DNA from 4 places in the Massilia sp. BHUDP2 genome. Region 4 is predicted to be linked to each of the others. Evidence: predicted binding sites of a transcription regulator. Region 4 holds the regulator's gene; each other region holds the start of a gene.
The links. Region 4 encodes FNR, which switches genes on or off when oxygen is low (the NO sensors DNR and NnrR bind a similar motif). Its sites were predicted from a motif close to TTGATNNNNATCAA; they were not measured.

Region 1 (4,245 bases), on a different contig from region 4:
GCGGCCGATGTTGTAGGGCTTGACGAGTTCATACGCGGCCTCGCAGACCTCGTACAGGCGCTCGAGGCCGAAGTGCTCTTCGTGGGCGGCGATCTGCAGCACCGAGTCGGCCGAGGTGTACAGGATCGGACGGCCAGTAGCGACGTGCTCGTCGCCCAGCTCGTCGATGATGGTGGTGCCGGAAGCGTGGCAGTTGCCGAGCCAGCCGGGCACGCCGGTCAGCTCTTGCAGTTTATCCGTCAGCTCTTTCGGGAAGGACGGCACCATCTTCGGGAAGTAGCCCCAGTCGAACAGCACCGGCACGCCGGCGATCTCCCAGTGGCCGCTCTGCGTGTCCTTGCCGGTCGACTGCTCGCGCGCGACGCCCCAGGCGCCCGTGAAGCCGTCGCGCTGGCTGAAGCCGGCGGCCCATTCGCCGCTGGCCTTGTGGGCGGCAGCGGCCAGGCCCAGGCGCTCCAGGTTCGGCAGCGACATCGGCTTGCCCTCTTTCGCTGCCCATGCTGCGATGTGGCCGAAGGTGTTGGCGCCTGCGTCGCCGTACTTGTCGGCGTCGGGCAAGGCGCCCAGGCCGAACGAGTCAAGCAGGAGGATGAATGCGCGTGACATGGATCGCTCGCTCTTTCGAAAATTAGGCTTCCGCGCGCGGGCTTGCGCCCAGGCGCTCGATGAAGGAATGGATCAGGGTGACCAGGTCCTTGGCCGCGATCGCGGCGTACTTCAGGGTCTGCTCGTGCGACAGCGGGAACGGGGTCAATCCCTCGGCCAGGTTGGTAATGGCCGAGATGCCGGCGACCTTCAGGCCGCAGTGGCGCGCCGAGATCACTTCCGGCACCACCGACATGCCGACCACGTCGGCGCCCATCGTCTTGAAGGCGCGGATTTCGGCGGCGGTCTCGAAGTTCGGGCCCGGGCAGGCCAGGTACACGCCTTCGTGCAGGGTGATGCCCTTGGCGGCCGCGGTTTCCTTGATCATGGCGCGCAGGTCGGCGTCATAGGCATTGGCCATGCTGAAGAAGCGTGGGCCGAAGCGCTCGTCGTTCGGGCCGGCCATCGGGCTGCCCGGCAGCAGGTTGATGTGGTCGTTCAGGACCACGACGCTGCCCGCATCCACTTCGGGACGCAGCGAGCCAGCGGCATTCGTCACCAGCAGCATCTCGCAGCCGATCAGCTTGAAGGTGCGCACGGCGGAGGTCATGACGTTGGCGCCGTAGCCTTCGTAGAAGTGGCCGCGGCCCTTCATGCACACGACCGGCACGCCGGCCAGGGTACCGAGCACCAGCTCGCCCGCGTGGCCGTGCACGGTGCTGATCGGGAAGCCCGGCAGGTCGGCATAGCTGATCGACACCGCGTCCGTCATCTGCTCGGCCAGCACGCCCAGTCCCGAACCCAGGATCAATGCGGCGCGCGGTGCGAAACCGGGTTTGCGGGCCTTGATGACTTCTGCTGCTTCAAATGGGGTATTGCTGAACATGGTAGTCCTTGTGTGCGGATTCGGGAGACGTGAGGAGGGGCTGGAACAGGGTTTGCTACATACCAGCCGGAATATTATAACTATGCATGAGGGGCGATATGTATGGCAAATACCATTTTTCTTGCCGATTTATTGGTTTAAAAAATAAATGATTCCGTGTATTGTTGACCTACAGACATAGAAACCGATTTTCTTTGACGTCGACCAAACATTTGTCTAGTATATACAAACATTTGTTTACTCTCATCGACACACCACCGTGACCGAGCTGCCAAAAAAAGAACAGTTGTACGAGCTGATCCGCGCGAATCCCTTCATCTCGCAACAGGACCTGGCGGCCCAGCTCGGGCTGTCACGCTCGGCCGTGGCCAACTACATCGCCACCCTGGTGCGCGAGCGCCGCATCCTGGGGCGTGCCTACGTGCTGCCGGACCAGCGTCCGATCCTGTGCATCGGCGCTTCCAACCTCGACCGCAAGCTGCGCAGCACCGCCAAGCTGGCGCTCGGCACCTCGAACCCGGCCAGCCAGGACGAATCCTTCGGCGGCGTCGCCCGCAACATCGCCGAGAACCTGGCGCGCCTGGGCGCGCCGGTGGCCCTGATCACGGCGGTCGGCAACGACGCGTCCGGCCGCGCCCTGCTCGCCCACGCCGAGGATGTCGGCATCGACACCCGCGGCGCCCTGCGCCTCGACGGCGTCAGTAGCGGCACCTATACCGCGGTGCTGGACCAGGACGGCGAGATGGTCGTGGCGCTGGCCGACATGGCCCTGAACGAGCGCCTGAGCCCGGAGTTCCTCGCCACTCGCCAGCAACAATGCGCCAGCGCCGCGTTGCTGGTGGCCGACCTCAACCTCCCCCACGACACCATTGCCGCCCTGCTCGACGGTGCAGCGCGCGACGGCGTGTCGCTGGTGCTGGTGGCGGTGTCGGAACCAAAGATGGCGCGCCTGCCGGAGCAGCTGCGCGGCCTGCGCCTCCTGATCCTGAACGAAGGCGAGCTGGCGACCCGCCTCAAGCGCCCGCTCGACAGCGACGCCGCCATCGGCGCCGCCTGCCGCGAGCTGCAGACCCAGGGCGTGCAGGACGTGGTGGTCACACGCGGCGCACGCGGCGTCATGTATACCTCGGATGGCGGCGTGCTGCGCCTCGATGCCTCGCAGGTCGAGGTCGTCGACGTCACCGGTGCGGGCGACGCCTTCGCCGCCGCCGTCTGCTGGTCGCTGCACAGCGGCGAGGCCGACCTCGGCCTGGCCTGCCGCCGCGGCCTGCAACTCTCCGCCATGACCATCGAATGCGAGCAGACCGTCTGCCCTGCGCTCGAACCGGGCCACCTGGATACTCTCAACGAATCTGTATTGGACTGACCATGCAATCCTTCCTCCTGTTCTCGCCTGAAGTAACAAGCGCGCGCGCCGCCGGCAAGCCCGTCGTCGCGCTCGAATCGACCATCATCTCGCACGGCATGCCCTACCCGCAGAACGTGCAGACCGCACGCGAAGTCGAGCAGATCATCCGCGACGCCGGCGCGGTGCCGGCCACCATCGCCATCATCGACGAACGGATCTGCGTCGGCCTGAACGACGAGCAGCTGGAGCTGCTGGGCGCCTCGCCCGACGCGCTGAAAGTCAGCCGCCGCGACCTGCCCTATGTGCTCTCTACCGGCAAACTCGGCGCCACCACCGTCGCCGCCACCATGATCTGCGCCCAGCTGGCGGGCATCGAGGTGTTCGTCACCGGCGGCATCGGCGGCGTGCACCGCGGCGCCGAGACCAGCTTCGACATCTCGGCCGACCTGCAGGAACTGGCCCACACCAGCGTGGCCGTGGTCTGCGCCGGCGTGAAGTCGATCCTCGACATCGGCCTGACCCTGGAATACCTGGAAACCCACGGCGTGCCGGTGCTGAGCGTCGGCCAGCCGGGCTTCCCGGCCTTCTTCACGCGCGAGAGCGGCTTCAAGGCCGACTTCCAGCTCGACACGCCGGCAGAACAGGCAGCCTTCATCCGCACCAAGTGGCAGCTCGGCCTGGCGGGCGGCGTGGTGGTCAGCAACCCGGTTCCCGCCGAAGCGGCGATGCCGAGCGAGGAAATCGACGCCATCATCCGGCAGGCGCTGGGCGAAGCGGAGGCGCAAGGCGTCAAGGGCAAGGCCGTCACTCCCTTCTTGCTGGCCCGCATCAAGGAACTGACCAAAGGCCGCAGCCTGGCGACCAACATCGCCCTGGTCAAGCACAATGCCCTGGTCGGCGCACGCCTGGCCGTGGCCTTGAACGCCTGATCCACGACGCGCCATGTCGATCGACCTGAAACAGCTGCGCTACTTCCTGGCCGTGGCCGAAGAGAAAAGCTTTTCGCGCGCGGCCGAACGCCTGCACATCTCGCAGCCGCCGCTGAGCCAGCAGATCATGAAGCTGGAGAGCGAACTCGGGGTGCGCCTGTTCACGCGCACCACGCGCAGCTTCGAGCTGACGGTGGCGGGCAAGGCGCTGATGGTGGAAGCGGCCGAGCTGCTGGCCAAGATGCGCATGACGATCGACACCATCCGCCAGATCGACCGCGGCGAAGTGGGCCGGCTGCGCGTGGGCATCGTCGGCTCGGCGATGTGGGGGCCGATTCCGTCCCTGCTGGAACAGTTCCAGAGCCAGTACCCGCGCGTGACCTGGACCATCCACGAACTGGGCCCGAACGACCAGTGGGAAGCGCTGCGCGCCAGGCAGATCGACGTCGGTTTCTGGCGCGAGCCGCGCATCGAGGGGGACGTGCTGAAGCAGGCCA
Region 2 (4,245 bases), on a different contig from region 4:
GAGCACCTGGACGCAAGCCAGGTCGAGGCCTGGATCGCCACCCGCGCACCCGCCGACGAACTGGCGGGCGTGGCCGGCATCACGCCCAATGTGGACGAAGCGGCCTTCACCGATGCGATCCGGCGCATCCGCGACTACATCGCCGCCGGCGACACCTACCAGGTGAACTACACCTACCGCCTGCGTTTCGACACCTACGGTTCTCTGGTCAAGCTGTATGCGCGGCTGCGGGCGCGCCAGCGCGTGCCCTACGGCGCCCTGGTGGCCCTGCCGGACGGCGGCGCCGTCTTGTCCTTCTCGCCCGAGCTGTTCGTGCGCCACGAGGCCGGCAGGCTGCTGGCGCGGCCGATGAAGGGCACCGCGCCGGCCAGCGGCGACGATGCGGTGGATGAGGAGCGCTCCCGGGCGCTCTCTTCGGACACCAAGAACCGCGCCGAGAACCTGATGATCGTCGACCTGCTGCGCAACGACCTGGGACGGGTCGCCGTCACCGGCAGCGTCGAGGTGCCGGCGCTGTTCGAGGTGCGCCGCTATGGCGCCGTGCTGCAGATGACCTCGACCGTGCAGGCGCGCCTGCGCGAGGATGCGAGTCTGGAGGAGGTATTCGCCGCGCTCTACCCCTGCGGCTCGATCACGGGCGCGCCGAAGCGCCGCAGCATGGAGATCATCCACGAACTCGAACCGAGCGCGCGCGGCATCTATACCGGCGCGATCGGCTGGTTCGATCCACCCGCGCCAGGCAGCGCCAAGGGCTTCGGTGACTTCTGCCTGTCGGTCCCGATCCGCACCCTGGCGCTGGGTGCGCCGGAGGGCGGCACCCGCAAGGGAGAGCTGGGGGTCGGCGCCGGCATCGTGTACGACAGCGATGCCGCCTCCGAATACGCCGAATGCCAGCTCAAGGCGCGCTTCCTGACCGGCCTGCCCAACGAGTTCGAGATCTTCGAAACCCTGCGCGCTTCCTGGGACGACGGCTGCCGCCACGTCGAGCAGCACCTCGACCGCCTGGCCGCGTCCTGCCGCTACTTCGGCTATCCGTTCGACTATGGCGCCGCCCGCGCGGCATTGAACGAGGCCTGCCTGGCCCTGCCCCATGGCCAGCTGCACCGGCTGCGCCTGGCGGTGGCTCCCGGCGGCGCGCTGACCGTGCAGGCGGCGCCGATCACGCCCTTGAGCGAACCGGTGGCGCTGTTGCTGGCGCAGGAAAGCACCCATTCGGGCGACGTCTTCCTGCGCCACAAGACGAGCGTGCGCAGCCGCTACGACGCGGCCTGGCGCGCCGCCGAGGCGCAAGGGGCGTTTGACGCCTTGTTCTTCAACGAGCGCGGGGAACTGACCGAGGGAGGACGCAGCAACGTGTTCCTGCGTTTCGGCAGCGAGTGGATCACGCCGCCCTTGTCGAGCGGCCTGCTGCCGGGCGTGATGCGCGGCGTGCTGCTGCAGGCGCCGGCCTGGCGCGCCAGCGAACAGCTCATCACGCGCGAGATGCTGGCGGAGGCGGACGACATCGTCGTCTGCAATGCGCTGCGCGGGCCGCTGCGGGCGGTCCTGCTGGACGACCCGCAGGGCTAAGCTCTTCAGAAGCGGTAACCGAACCCCAGGCCGAACAGCACCGGATCCACCTTGACGGCGCTTGCCTTGGCGCCGCCGACCATCACGTCGCTGCGGATGTTCACTTTTTTCACATCGAGGTTCAGCGACCAGCGCGCATCGAGCCGGATGTCCACGCCGGCCTGCAGTGCCAGGCCCCAGCTGTCGTTCTCGAGATCGGCCGCGCCGTCCAGCAGCTTCACGCGCGAGATGCGCGTGTAGTTCAGGCCTGCGCCCACGTAAGGATTCACTGTCGACTGCGGTGCGAAGTGGTATTGGGCCGTCAGGGTCGGCGGCAGGTGGCGGAAGCTGCCGATGCGGGCGCCGTCCAGGGTGACGTCGTGCTTCTGTGGATAAGTCAGGATCAGCTCGGCCGCCAGGTGCGGCGTGAAGAAGTAGGAGATGTCGACTTCGGGGATAGTCTTGCCGGCCACGTGGATGCGGTCCGCGGCGCCGCTGCCGGCCACGGGCGCCGATTCATTCGCCGGGTCGATATGGACGGCGCGCGCACGCACCATCCAGTTGCTGTCCTGTGCCAGGGCCTGGCTGCCGGCAAGTGCGAGAGACATGGCCAGCACAGGCTTCAACAAGGTTTTCATTTCTTTTTCCTTTCGTCATAGTAACGAGAGGAAGAATATTGATGCAGCGCAAAAAAATCGTTGATGTGGATCAAATAACCATAACGCTAGAAAGGTTATTCGATCCCTGCCTTACATGGCGAGCGCCTGCTCGATCTTGCCGACCAGGGCCGGGTCTTCCGGCGTCACCTTGCTCGGGAAGTGTTCAAGCACCTTGCCATCGCGGCCGATCAGGTACTTGGTGAAGTTCCACTTCGGCGCCTGGCCGGTCGCCCTGGTGAGGCTGGCGTGCAGCGGGTTGGCTTCCGGCCCCGTCACCGAGCTCTTGGCGAACATCGGGAACTTGACCCCATAGGTGTTGAAGCAGAAGTCCGCGATTTCTTTCGCATTGCCCGGCTCCTGCTTGCCGAAGTCGTTCGAGGGGAAGCCCAGCACCACCAGACCGCGCCCGCCGTACTTCGCGTACAGCTTCTCGAGTCCTTCGTACTGCTTGGTGAAGCCGCAGTAGCTGGCCGTGTTCACGACCAGCACCACCTTGCCGGCGTACTGGCACAGGTCCTGCGGCGCGTCGTCCTGCAGGCGCTTGAAATTCTGCTTGAGGATGGCGGGGCAGCTCATCGGCATGCGGGCGGCAGCCGGAGCGCCCGGCGCGGACGTGGCCTGTGCGGCGGCAGGAAGAGCAGCGCTGGCCGCGGCAAGGGCAGCGAACAGCAGGGCGGTGGTCTTGATCATGGCGGGAAGTTCCCTGGTTGGTGATGCCACGATTGTAACGCAGCCGCCGCCTGTAAAGATGGCCGGATGGCCGCGGCGCCCGGACGATTTCCGTTCAGCCGGCGTTCAGGCTGCGGTGCTCGATCTTGATGCAGTGGTTCATGACGACGTCGAGGCCGGCGGCGCGCGCCAGGTCGGCGGCGGCCTGGTTCTCGATGTCCAGCTGCATCCACAGGCAGCCGGCGCGCACGGCGATCGCGTCGCGTGCGATCGGCGGGATGTCTTCGGACTTGCGGAAGCAGTCGACGATGTCGATCCGCTGGCCGTTGCTTGCCAGGGCGTCGGCTGCTTCCTGCAGCGTGGCGTACACCTGTTCGCCCAGGACGGTCTCGCCGGCGTAGCTCGGGTTCACCGGCACGATGCGGTAGCCGTTTTGCTGCAAGTAAGCGGCCACTTCATTGCTGGCGCGGTCGGGCTTGTTCGACAGGCCGACAATGGCGATGGTCTTGCTGTCGTTGAGGATCTGGGCAATGCTTCTCATGGTGGTTTGGCTCGATGTGGATTCGGTATCTAGCTTATCAGATGTGCATCATCGCTGGCGTCGCGGGCGCAAACGTGAAAAGATGCGGGCAGATCCGATTTCCATTCCAAGCATGCGCCCTACCGCCCTCTCCTTTCTCACCGCCCTGGCCCTCTCGCTGCCTCTTCACGCGGCCGAACCGCTGGCCGCGGTCGAACGCGCCATCGTGCCCGTCGCCAGCTGGGGCGGCACCCCGGCCGACGCTTCGAAAGCGCGCCGCCACACCATCAGCCAGATCACCCTGCACCACCAGGGCGAGCCCTTCAAGCCCGGCACCGATCCGCAGGGCTACCTGCGGCGCCTGCAGTCGTGGTCGCGCGCCAGCAAGGGCTGGCTCGACATCCCCTACCACTACGTCATCGACCTCGACGGCCGCATCTACGAGGCGCGCAACATCGACTTCGCGGGCGACACCAATACCGAATACGATCCGAGCGGCCACGCCCTGATCGAAGTGGTCGGCAATTTCGAGGAAGTGGAGCCGAACCAGCAGCAGCTGGAGGCCGTGGTCGACCTGATGGCGCTGCTGGCGGCCAAGTACAAGGTCTCGCTGGACGACATCAAGAGCCATCGGGATCACTCCGACAAGACCGTATGCCCGGGTGCGAACCTGTACCGCTACGTGAAGGAAGACTGGTTCCGCCACAAGGTGGCGCTGCGCCTGGCGGGTGAACAGGCCAGGCGCTGAACCCTTACAACTTGCGCGCCGGGATGCTGCGCCCGCCCTGCTTCAGCACGAAGCCCTGGCCGGCCGCCGGCTCGAAGCTGATCTCGGCATCGACGTCGTTC
Region 3 (4,245 bases), 390 kb from region 4:
CGCGCCAGCACGATCGTCTTCGGGCCGTGGCGCTCGAAGAAGCGCTCGGTATGCGCGATGTGTTCGGGCCTGATGAAACGCAGCCGGTAGCCATTCCTCACGCGATCGCGGAACACGGTGCCGATCGCGAAGTTGACGATGTCGCCGACCACCGCCGCGACGATCAAGAGCGGGATCAGCACCGGCAGCGAGAGCATGCCCTTCGCCGCCAGCGCGCCGGTCACGAACAGGAGCGAGTCGCCGGGCAGGAAGGGCATCACGACCACGCCGGTCTCGACGAAGATCACTGCGAACAGCAGCACGTAGACGAGCACCTGGTATTCGGCCGCGAGTACGGAGAGATGGCGGTCAAGGTGGAGGAACCAGTCGAGCAGGGTAGAGAGCATGTCGTTTGTGTGTGAATGATGTGGGCGGCATTGTACCTCTGCCGCGGTGCGCTGCCTAACATGGCTGTGCAGATTCGCCACGAGCGGCGGATCGGTCCCGGCGCGCGTGCTATAGTCGGCAGCACCACAGGAGGCGCCCATGAACACCCGCATCCAGCGCATTGCCATCGCCACCGGGGGCGGCGACGCCCCGGGCCTGAACGCCGTGATCCGCGCGGTGGTGCTCGCATCCAGCCGGCACGGCTGGGAATGCTGGGGCATCCGCGACGGCTTCAACGGCCTGCTCGCGCCTGCCACCTGCCTCGGCGAGCCGGTCATGCGCCTGTCGCCCGACGCCGTGCACGGCATCGCGCACCTCGGCGGCACCATCCTCGGCAGCACCAACCGCGGCAACCCGCTGCGCTACCCTGTCCAGGGCGCGGCCGGCTTGGTGGAACAGGACCGCAGCGCCGAGCTGGTCGGCCTGTGCCGGGCGCGCGGCTTCGACGCGCTGGTGATGGTCGGCGGCGATAGCTCGATGGAAATCGCCGCCTGCCTGCAGCGCCAGGGCTTGCCGGTGGTCGGCGTGCCCAAGACCATCGACAACGACCTCGATTGCACCAACCAGACCTTCGGCTTCGATACGGCGGCCGGCTTCGCAACCGAATGCATCGACCGCCTGCACACCACCGCCGACAGCCAGCACCGCGTGATGGTGGTCGAGGTGATGGGACGCTACGCCGGCTGGATCGCGCTGCAGGCCGGCATGGCCGGGGGCGCCCATGCGATCCTGCTGCCCGAGATACCCTTCGACCTGGACGTGGTGGCCGAAGCCATTGGACGGCGCGACGCCGCCGGCAGGCGCCATGCGATCGTGGTGGCCGCCGAAGGGGCGCAGCCCGTCGGCGGCGAGCGCGCGCGGCTGGCGGCCGCCGGCCGCGGGCATGCCGAGCGCCTGGGCGGCATCGGCGCCTGGGTCGAGGCGCAGCTGGCCCAGCGCACCGGCAAGGAATGCCGCAGCGTGGTGCTGGGCCACCTGCTGCGCGGCGGCAGCCCGTCGGCTTTCGACCGCGTGGTGGCGGCGCGCTTCGGCGCTTGCGCGGTGCGCGCGCTGGCGCGCGGCGAGTCCGGCGTGATGGTGGCGCTGGGCGGCCAGGAGATCGGCACCGTGCCCCTGGGCGAGGTGGCGGGCCGCAGCAAGCGGGTGCCGGTCGACGGCGATATGGTGCGCACGGCGCGCGAGCTCGGTATCTGTTTCGGCGACCAGGCGGTTGGCTAGGATTGCCAAAGCATTAAGGCATCGGTTCGATTTTGATTTATATCAAAGATTTTTAGCATCCGCGAGGACAGACTGGTCCTCAAGCGTTCGTCCACCCTGTCTGGAGATTGCCATGTACCGACGTATCCTGGTCCCGACCGACGGGTCGCCCGTTTCCGAAGCGGCGGTCGATGCCGCCATCGAGTTCGTCCACGGCCGCGAGGGCAGCGAGATCGTGGCGCTGTCCGTCGCCGTTCCCGAACCCACCTTCCAGTCGCTCGAAGGCGCCATGGCCTACGATCCGGGCCTGCAGATGGACGTGCTGCTGGAGCATGCCCAGCGCTACGTCGATGCCATCGCCGCGCGCTGCGCCAAGGCGGGCGTGGCCTGCACGGCGCTGACCTGCAGCGCGCTCGACCCCGCCGAGGCGATCGCCGATGCCGCGCGCGAGCAGCAATGCGACCTGATCGTCATGGGTTCGCACGGCCGGCGTGGCCTGAGCCGTTTGCTGGCCGGCAGCGTGACCCAGGCCGTGCTCGCAGGCGCGCCGGTGCCGGTCATGGTCTTGCGGCCAGCCGCCGGCGCCGGCTAAGGGCGGCCACGTGCAGATGGGGAAACAGCGTCCGGCCTCATCTCCATTCCGGGCCGCGCGCCTGACCGGCGAGCTCGCGCCCGACGACGAACGCGAATTCGGCCTGGCGCTCGACCGCAGCCTGTCCGGCATGCTGCCGGCGCTCGGAGGCTTGTTCGGTCTCGGCGTGCTGCTGTTCAGCGCATGGGACTACTGGATCGCTCCCCAGCAGGCCGCCACCACTGCGCTCATCCGGCTGGGCCTGGTCCTGATCGGCGCCATCGGCTATCGGGACTGGGACGGGCGCATCCCGCTCGCCTGGCGCTGCGCCCTGGTCTACATCACCCATGCCGGCGCGATGATCCTCAGCGCCGCCCTGCTGCCCGATGGCCTGCTGCTGGCGCTGCCGGCGATCACGGGGGTGATGTTCCCGCTGGCCCTGGTCGAACCGCGCCTGCCTCGCTTGTCTGCGCTGGTCCTGGTGCCGAGCCTGCTATTCCTTGGGTTGGCGGCAGCGCAGTTGCCGGAGCCGGCCTTCGCCAGCAGCGTGCTGGCCTACCTCGTGATGCTCGGCCTGGTGGCGGGGGTGGCGCGCTTCCAGGGACGGCTGGTGCGCAGGAATTTCCTGGCCGAGCGCGCCTTGCGCCATGCAGCCCGCCACGACAGCCTGTGCGGGGTGCTGGCGCGAGGCTATCTGCTCGAGCTGGCCAGCCACGATATCACGCTGGCGCGGCGCTACGGCCATCCGCTGGCGATCGCCATGCTCGACATCGACTTCTTCAAGCGCGTCAACGATACCTGGGGCCATCCGGTTGGCGACGCGCTCCTGCGCGCGGTCAGCCAGGCATGCGCGGACTTGCTGCGCGCCAGCGATTACTTCGGCCGGGTCGGGGGAGAGGAGTTCGTGTGCGTCATGCCCGAAACCACGGTCGAGGAAGCCCTCGCCTGCGCCGAGCGCATGCGAATGGCAGTGGGTGCGATCCGCCTCGCGATTCCTCGGGGCGAAGTGCGCTGCACGATCAGCATCGGGGTCGCCGGCCTGGCCCCCGGGCATGCCGGCGTCGAGGATCTGCTGGCCGACGCCGATGCGGCGCTGTATCGGGCCAAGTCGAACGGCCGCGACCGCGTCGAGCTGGCGCGCGAGACCCTGGCGGCCTCCGAAAGGGAGATCCCATGAAAGTCGAGCTCGGCGCCACCGGCCCTGCCGGACTGGACAGCGAGGAAGCCGCGCGGCGCCTGGCGCGCGACGGCCCCAACCGGCTGCCCGACAGCGGCGGGCGGCGCTGGCGCCGCATCGCGCTCGATGCCGCGCGCGAACCGATGTACCTGCTGCTGGTCGGGGCCGCGATCCTGTACCTGGTGCTGGGCGAACCCTTCGAAGGGGCCTTCCTGTTCGGGATGGTGGTCCTGATGCTGTGCATGACGCTGTACCAGGAGGGCCGCACCGAGCGCGCCCTGCAGGCGCTGCGCGAGCTCGGCGCGCCGACCGCCCTGGTGTGGCGCGACGGCAGCGCCCGGCAGCTGCCGGCCGCCGAGCTGGTCGAAGGCGACCTGGTCGAGCTGGGCGAAGGCGACCGGGTGCCGGCCGACGGCCTGCTGCTGGCGGCGGCCGGCCTGCAGGTGGACGAGTCGCTGCTGACCGGCGAATCGGTTCCGGTGGGCAAGCTGCCGGCGCCGCAGGGTGGCGAAGTGGGCAGCAGCCCGCAGGCGCCCGGCGGCGCCGGCCTGCCGTGGGTGTATTCCGGCACGCTGGTGGTGCAGGGGCATGGCCTGGCCCGGGTCAGCGCCACCGGCGTGCGCAGCGAGATCGGCCGTATCGGGGCTGCGCTGGGCGGCATCGCCCCGCCGCCCGGGCGCCTGCAGCGCGAGACCAGGGCCCTGGCGCGCCGCTTCGCGATTCTGGGTGGCGCCGTCAGCGCCGCACTGGTCCTGCTGCTGGTGCTGCGCGGCCAGGATCCCCTGCAGGCGCTGCTGGCCGGCATCGCCTTGTCGATGTCCATGTTGCCGGAAGAGTTTCCTGTCATTCTGACCGTGTTCCCGGCCATCGGCGC
Region 4 (4,245 bases):
AAGGCCGGCAGCGCCAGCAGCAGGGCCTGGGCGCCCGTCATCACCCCCACCAGCAGGCTCCATTCGTTGGCCGAAATGCCCTCGAGGCGCGCCAGCCAGCGCCGGTTGACGACCGCATAGAAGGTCCATGACAGCAGCGCGCCGATCGCCGACAGGAGGCCGATGCCCGAGCCGCCCTCCAGGGAAGACAAGGAATCCCAGCTGATGCAGGCCAGGCCGGCCCCGCCCAGCAGCAGGGAGGGGGCCAGGCGCCGCAAGGACACCGCGCCGTGCTCGCGCGAGCCCGCCAGGGTCACGGTGATCGGCAGCAGCCCGATCACGATCGAGGTCATGGCCACGCCACCCAATTGGACGGCCTGGGCCAGGAACAGGTAGTACACGATGTTGCCCGCCAGGCTGAGCCAGGCCAGGCCGCGCCAGTCGGCCCGGGTCAGTCGCTGCCTGAGCCGCGGCCAGGCGCGGGCGACCAGGATGGCGGCGACGATGCCGTAGGCGAGGTAGCGGCCCGCCGACAGCTGCAGGGCCGAGAAGCCCGGCACCAGTTCCGGGGCCAGGAACACCAGGCCCCAGAAGGCGCCCGCGGTGATGCCGGCGCCGATGCCGAGTTGCGTGGTGTGGGATGTGGTGTGAATCTGCGAAAGCATGGACGATCTCCTTGGGAAGGGAGATTGTCGGCCGGATGCCCGCGGCGCTCTTGACCCTGGCTACTGCTGGTTTGACAGATTCTCGCGATACGCGCGCCGGTAGGCCGCGGGCGTGGTGTCCATCGCCCTGCGCATGGCACGGGTCAGCGCGCTCTGCTCGGAAAAGCCCGCTGCCAGCGCGATCTCGGCCACCGGGCGCGCCGTCGCACGCAGCCATTCGCAGGCATGGCGCAGGCGGCAGTCCAGCAGCCAGTCGTGGGGCGTGCTGTCGCGCTCTTCGCGAAACAGCGCATGCAGGCGGCTGACGCTCAGGCTGGAGGCGCGCGCCATGGCCTCGGTGGTCCACGGCAGGCCGGGTTCGGCCTCGATGCGGGCGAGCAGGGCGGCCAGGCGCGAGCTTGGTGCGGGCGCTCCCAGCACCAGGGTGTCGAGCAGCAGCGGGGTCCAGCCGGCCAGCACGGAAGGCGCGGGCGGAGCGGTGGCGGCCATGATGCCCATGAATTCGACCAGCTTGCGCGCTGCCGGACCGATGGCGCCGAAGGGTTGCTCGAGCAGGCGCTGCCAGGGTCCTTGCGCGAAAGTATCCGGTCCCAGGTCGACGATCAGCGACCGGTTGGCCACCGGGCTGCACTGCGAGTGCCAGGCGCCCGGCGCCACCACCGCCACGCGCAGCGGATCGAGCCGGGCCTGGCGGCCTTCGATTTCCAGGGCGACTTCGCCGCTCACGGGGAGCACCAGCTGGCCGAACTCGTGGCGGTCCGAGCTGCGCGCGGCGCCATAGCTGCGCAGATGCAGGTCGAGCAGCGGAGCAGCCATGGCGGTGTCGCTAGCCCATCGGGCTGCAGACGTCGGTGCCAGCCGCCAGCGCCTTGAGCTTGGCCGGGTCGAGCAGGGTGACTTCGCGCTTGTCGACCTGCAGCCAGCCCTGTTTCTTGAAGCGCGACAGCAGGCGGCTGATGCTTTCGATGGTGAGCCCGAGGTAGTTGCCGATGTCTTCGCGCGACATGCGCAGCTGGAAGCTGTGCGGCGAATAGCCGCGCGCCGCGTAGCGTGCCGACAGGTTGACCAGGAAGACGGCGAAACGCTGCTCCGCCCGCATATTGCCGAGCAGCAGCATGACGTTCTGTTCGCGCGTGATCTCCTGGCTCATGATGCGGTGGAAGTGGCGCAGCAGGGCCGGCACGTGGCCGAACAGCTCTTCCAGGCGCGAGAACGGGATCTCGCACACCTCGCTGTCCTCGAGGGCCACGGCGTCGCAGTGGTGGGTGCCGCTGATGGCGTCCATGCCCAGCAGTTCGCCGGCCATCTGGAAACCGGTGATCTGGGCTTCGCCGGCGGCGTTGACCTGATAGGTCTTGAAATGGCCGAAGCGCACCGCGTACAGGTTGCGGAAGGGCTCGCCCATGGCGTAGAGGCGCTCGTCGCGCGCGAGCCGGCGGCGGCGGCCGATGATCTGGTCGAGGCGATTGATGTCGGCATCCTCGAGGCCCATCGGCAGGCACAGCTGGTGCATGCTGCACGCGCTGCAGCTGGCCTTGAGGGCCTGGATGACCTTCGCTTCGCCCGGGAGCGAGATGGGTTGGTTCATGGCAGGGAAACGAAAATGCTGACGCGGCCATTATAGACAAAGGCCGCGTCCGCGGGTTTCATTTCCAAAATACAAGCCCGATTACAGGTGATGCCGGTGTTCCGCCTTCATCCTGTAATACTCCTGCCGGCCCTTGGCGCGCACGGTCGCGGCGATCTCGGCGGCTTCCTGCGCCGCCTGGTTCACGGTCGCGAAGGCGTCGGCGTTCCCCTTGAGCGCTTCCACGGCCTGCTGCGATTGCACCGTGCCCGCCAGCGCCAGGCCGAAGGTGGCCGACACCGCCAGCTCGGCCGCCAGGGTGTCGAGGCTCGGCGCCACCACGTCCTGCAGCGCCTTGGCCGCCTGCAGCTCGGCGCTGGCCTGGGGCGCCGCCAGCGTGCGCGCCAGGTCCATGTCGCCGGCGACCCGCGCCAGGAAATCGAGCGCCGCCCGGCTGCCGGAGCGGTTGGCCAGGTCGCCGAGGCGCAGCAGGGCCGTGTTCCTGGCATTGAACACGGCACGGCCGGCGCGCGCACTTTCGACGAAGTCGATCATCGGCTGGACCGCGATCTCGCTGCCGATGTAGCCGAGGGTGGCCACGATCTGGGTCAGGAACTCCTCGTGCTTCTCCGGCTCGTTCACCAGCCAGTCCAGCAGCAGGCGGGCGTCCTTCTCGCCGTACTGCGAGGCCAGCTCCCATGGCACGCCCTCGATCCAGTGCTGGGAGACGAAGTCGCGCACGTCGGCAGGCAGCGCCAGGCCGCCCGCACCGCAGGAGCAGCCGCCGGCGGCCATCACCTTGCCGCTGATGCTGAGCGGGCCTGCTAGGTACGCCGAGGACTCGGCCGCGTTGACCACGTTGTGGTCGGCGCCGACGGACGGGTACATGACCGCGCGCGGGTCGTCGGTGCGGTGGGGCAGGCCGCAGTTGTGGCCGTACTCGTGCACCCAGATCAGGCCTTCCTGGTTGGCGGTGAAGCGCACCGCGGCCACGTTGACCGAGGCGCTGCCGACCGGGGCGCAGCCGATGATGCCGTCGCCGGGGCCGCCGCACCAGCGGATGGCCTGCACGATCTTGACCCCGCTGCCGGCGGTCAGGAGGGCATTCAGGTCGCTTGAGGTCTGGATGGTGCCGGGGATGTTCGCCGGCAGCAGCCGGACTGCGCCGTTGCGCACGAAACGGACCGGGGTCGTGACGTCCGGCCCGCTGTCGTCGTTCTGGAGGATCGTGCCCATGTCGGCCAGGATCCGGTCGGCCTCGGCTTCGCTCAGGGCTACGCTGCTGTGGCGGTGCACCGTGACCGAGACCGTGCGCAGGCCAGGGGGCGCCGAGGGCGGGTTGACGACCAGGTAGTCGACGTAGAGCCAAATGTCGGCGCTCCACTCGATGTTGACCCAGATGTCGACGCCGCCCCCGCGCGGGGCGACGTTGTGCACGGTGTAGCGGGCCGCGCCGATGAACTTGCCGGCGGGCGGTCCGCCGGGCACGCCTTCGCCGATGGCCACGAAGACCTGCGAGCCGGGCTGGATCAGGTCCCAGTTGAGCCGCAGCAGCCATTCGCCGCGGCGCATGCCCCAGTCGTGGCGGTAGGTAAAGCCGTTCCCTTGCAGCGCGGGCTGCACGCCTTCCGTGCCGACGCTCGCTTCGGCGACGGCCCAGGGGCCTTTGGTGCTTGATGAATCCGCGCGCTCCTGCGTTCCGGGGTCGAGGAGCAGTGCTGCGTCCTGGTCGAGACGATCATTTGGTGCCATGGGAATCTCCTGGTGCGCTTCAAGGGTTGATGATCAGGTAATCGGCGTAGAGCGAGATGTCGCTGCTCCACGCGATGTCGACCCAGATGTCGACGCCGTTCCAGCGTGAGGCGACGTTGTGCAGGGTGTAGCGGGCCGCGCCGATGAACTTGCCGGCGGACGGGCCGCCCGGCACGCCTTCGCCGATCGCCACCAGGACCCGGGAGGGGGGCTGGATGACATCCCAGTTCAGGCGCAGCACCCACCGGCCGCGCCGCGCGCCCCAGTCGTGACGATAGGTGA

Region 1: ACK6C6_RS22550 (carbohydrate kinase) is a predicted target of FNR. The motif match lies at 1,666-1,679, and genes of this name have one in related genera.
Region 2: ACK6C6_RS20065 (OmpW family outer membrane protein) is a predicted target of FNR. The motif match lies at 2,247-2,260, and genes of this name have one in related genera.
Region 3: ACK6C6_RS09605 (universal stress protein) is a predicted target of FNR. The motif match lies at 1,677-1,690, and genes of this name have one in related genera.

What each region holds. Positions count from the first base shown of each region.
Region 1 covers NZ_JBJUVW010000004.1:224,993-229,237, forward strand. Annotated here, with positions in the region: gene ACK6C6_RS22540 (phosphopentomutase) at 1-606, opposite strand, end outside; gene xapA (xanthosine phosphorylase) at 629-1,471, opposite strand; gene ACK6C6_RS22550 (carbohydrate kinase) at 1,731-2,837, shown strand; gene ACK6C6_RS22555 (pseudouridine-5'-phosphate glycosidase) at 2,840-3,748, shown strand; gene ACK6C6_RS22560 (LysR family transcriptional regulator) at 3,762-4,245, shown strand, end outside.
Region 2 covers NZ_JBJUVW010000003.1:736,801-741,045, forward strand. Annotated here, with positions in the region: gene pabB (aminodeoxychorismate synthase component I) at 1-1,569, shown strand, start outside; gene ACK6C6_RS20065 (OmpW family outer membrane protein) at 1,575-2,186, opposite strand; gene ACK6C6_RS20070 (glutathione peroxidase) at 2,298-2,897, opposite strand; gene ACK6C6_RS20075 (CoA-binding protein) at 2,992-3,417, opposite strand; gene ACK6C6_RS20080 (peptidoglycan recognition family protein) at 3,530-4,144, shown strand; gene ACK6C6_RS20085 (serine hydrolase) at 4,149-4,245, opposite strand, start outside.
Region 3 covers NZ_JBJUVW010000001.1:2,097,780-2,102,024, forward strand. Annotated here, with positions in the region: gene ACK6C6_RS09595 (VTT domain-containing protein) at 1-386, opposite strand, end outside; gene ACK6C6_RS09600 (6-phosphofructokinase) at 526-1,644, shown strand; gene ACK6C6_RS09605 (universal stress protein) at 1,757-2,215, shown strand; gene ACK6C6_RS09610 (GGDEF domain-containing protein) at 2,232-3,371, shown strand; gene ACK6C6_RS09615 (cation-translocating P-type ATPase) at 3,368-4,245, shown strand, end outside.
Region 4 covers NZ_JBJUVW010000001.1:1,709,071-1,713,315, forward strand. Annotated here, with positions in the region: gene ACK6C6_RS07670 (DMT family transporter) at 1-644, opposite strand, end outside; gene ACK6C6_RS07675 (AraC family transcriptional regulator) at 705-1,460, opposite strand; gene fnr (fumarate/nitrate reduction transcriptional regulator Fnr) at 1,471-2,232, opposite strand; gene ACK6C6_RS07685 (hypothetical protein) at 2,314-3,963, opposite strand; gene ACK6C6_RS07690 (hypothetical protein) at 3,983-4,245, opposite strand, start outside.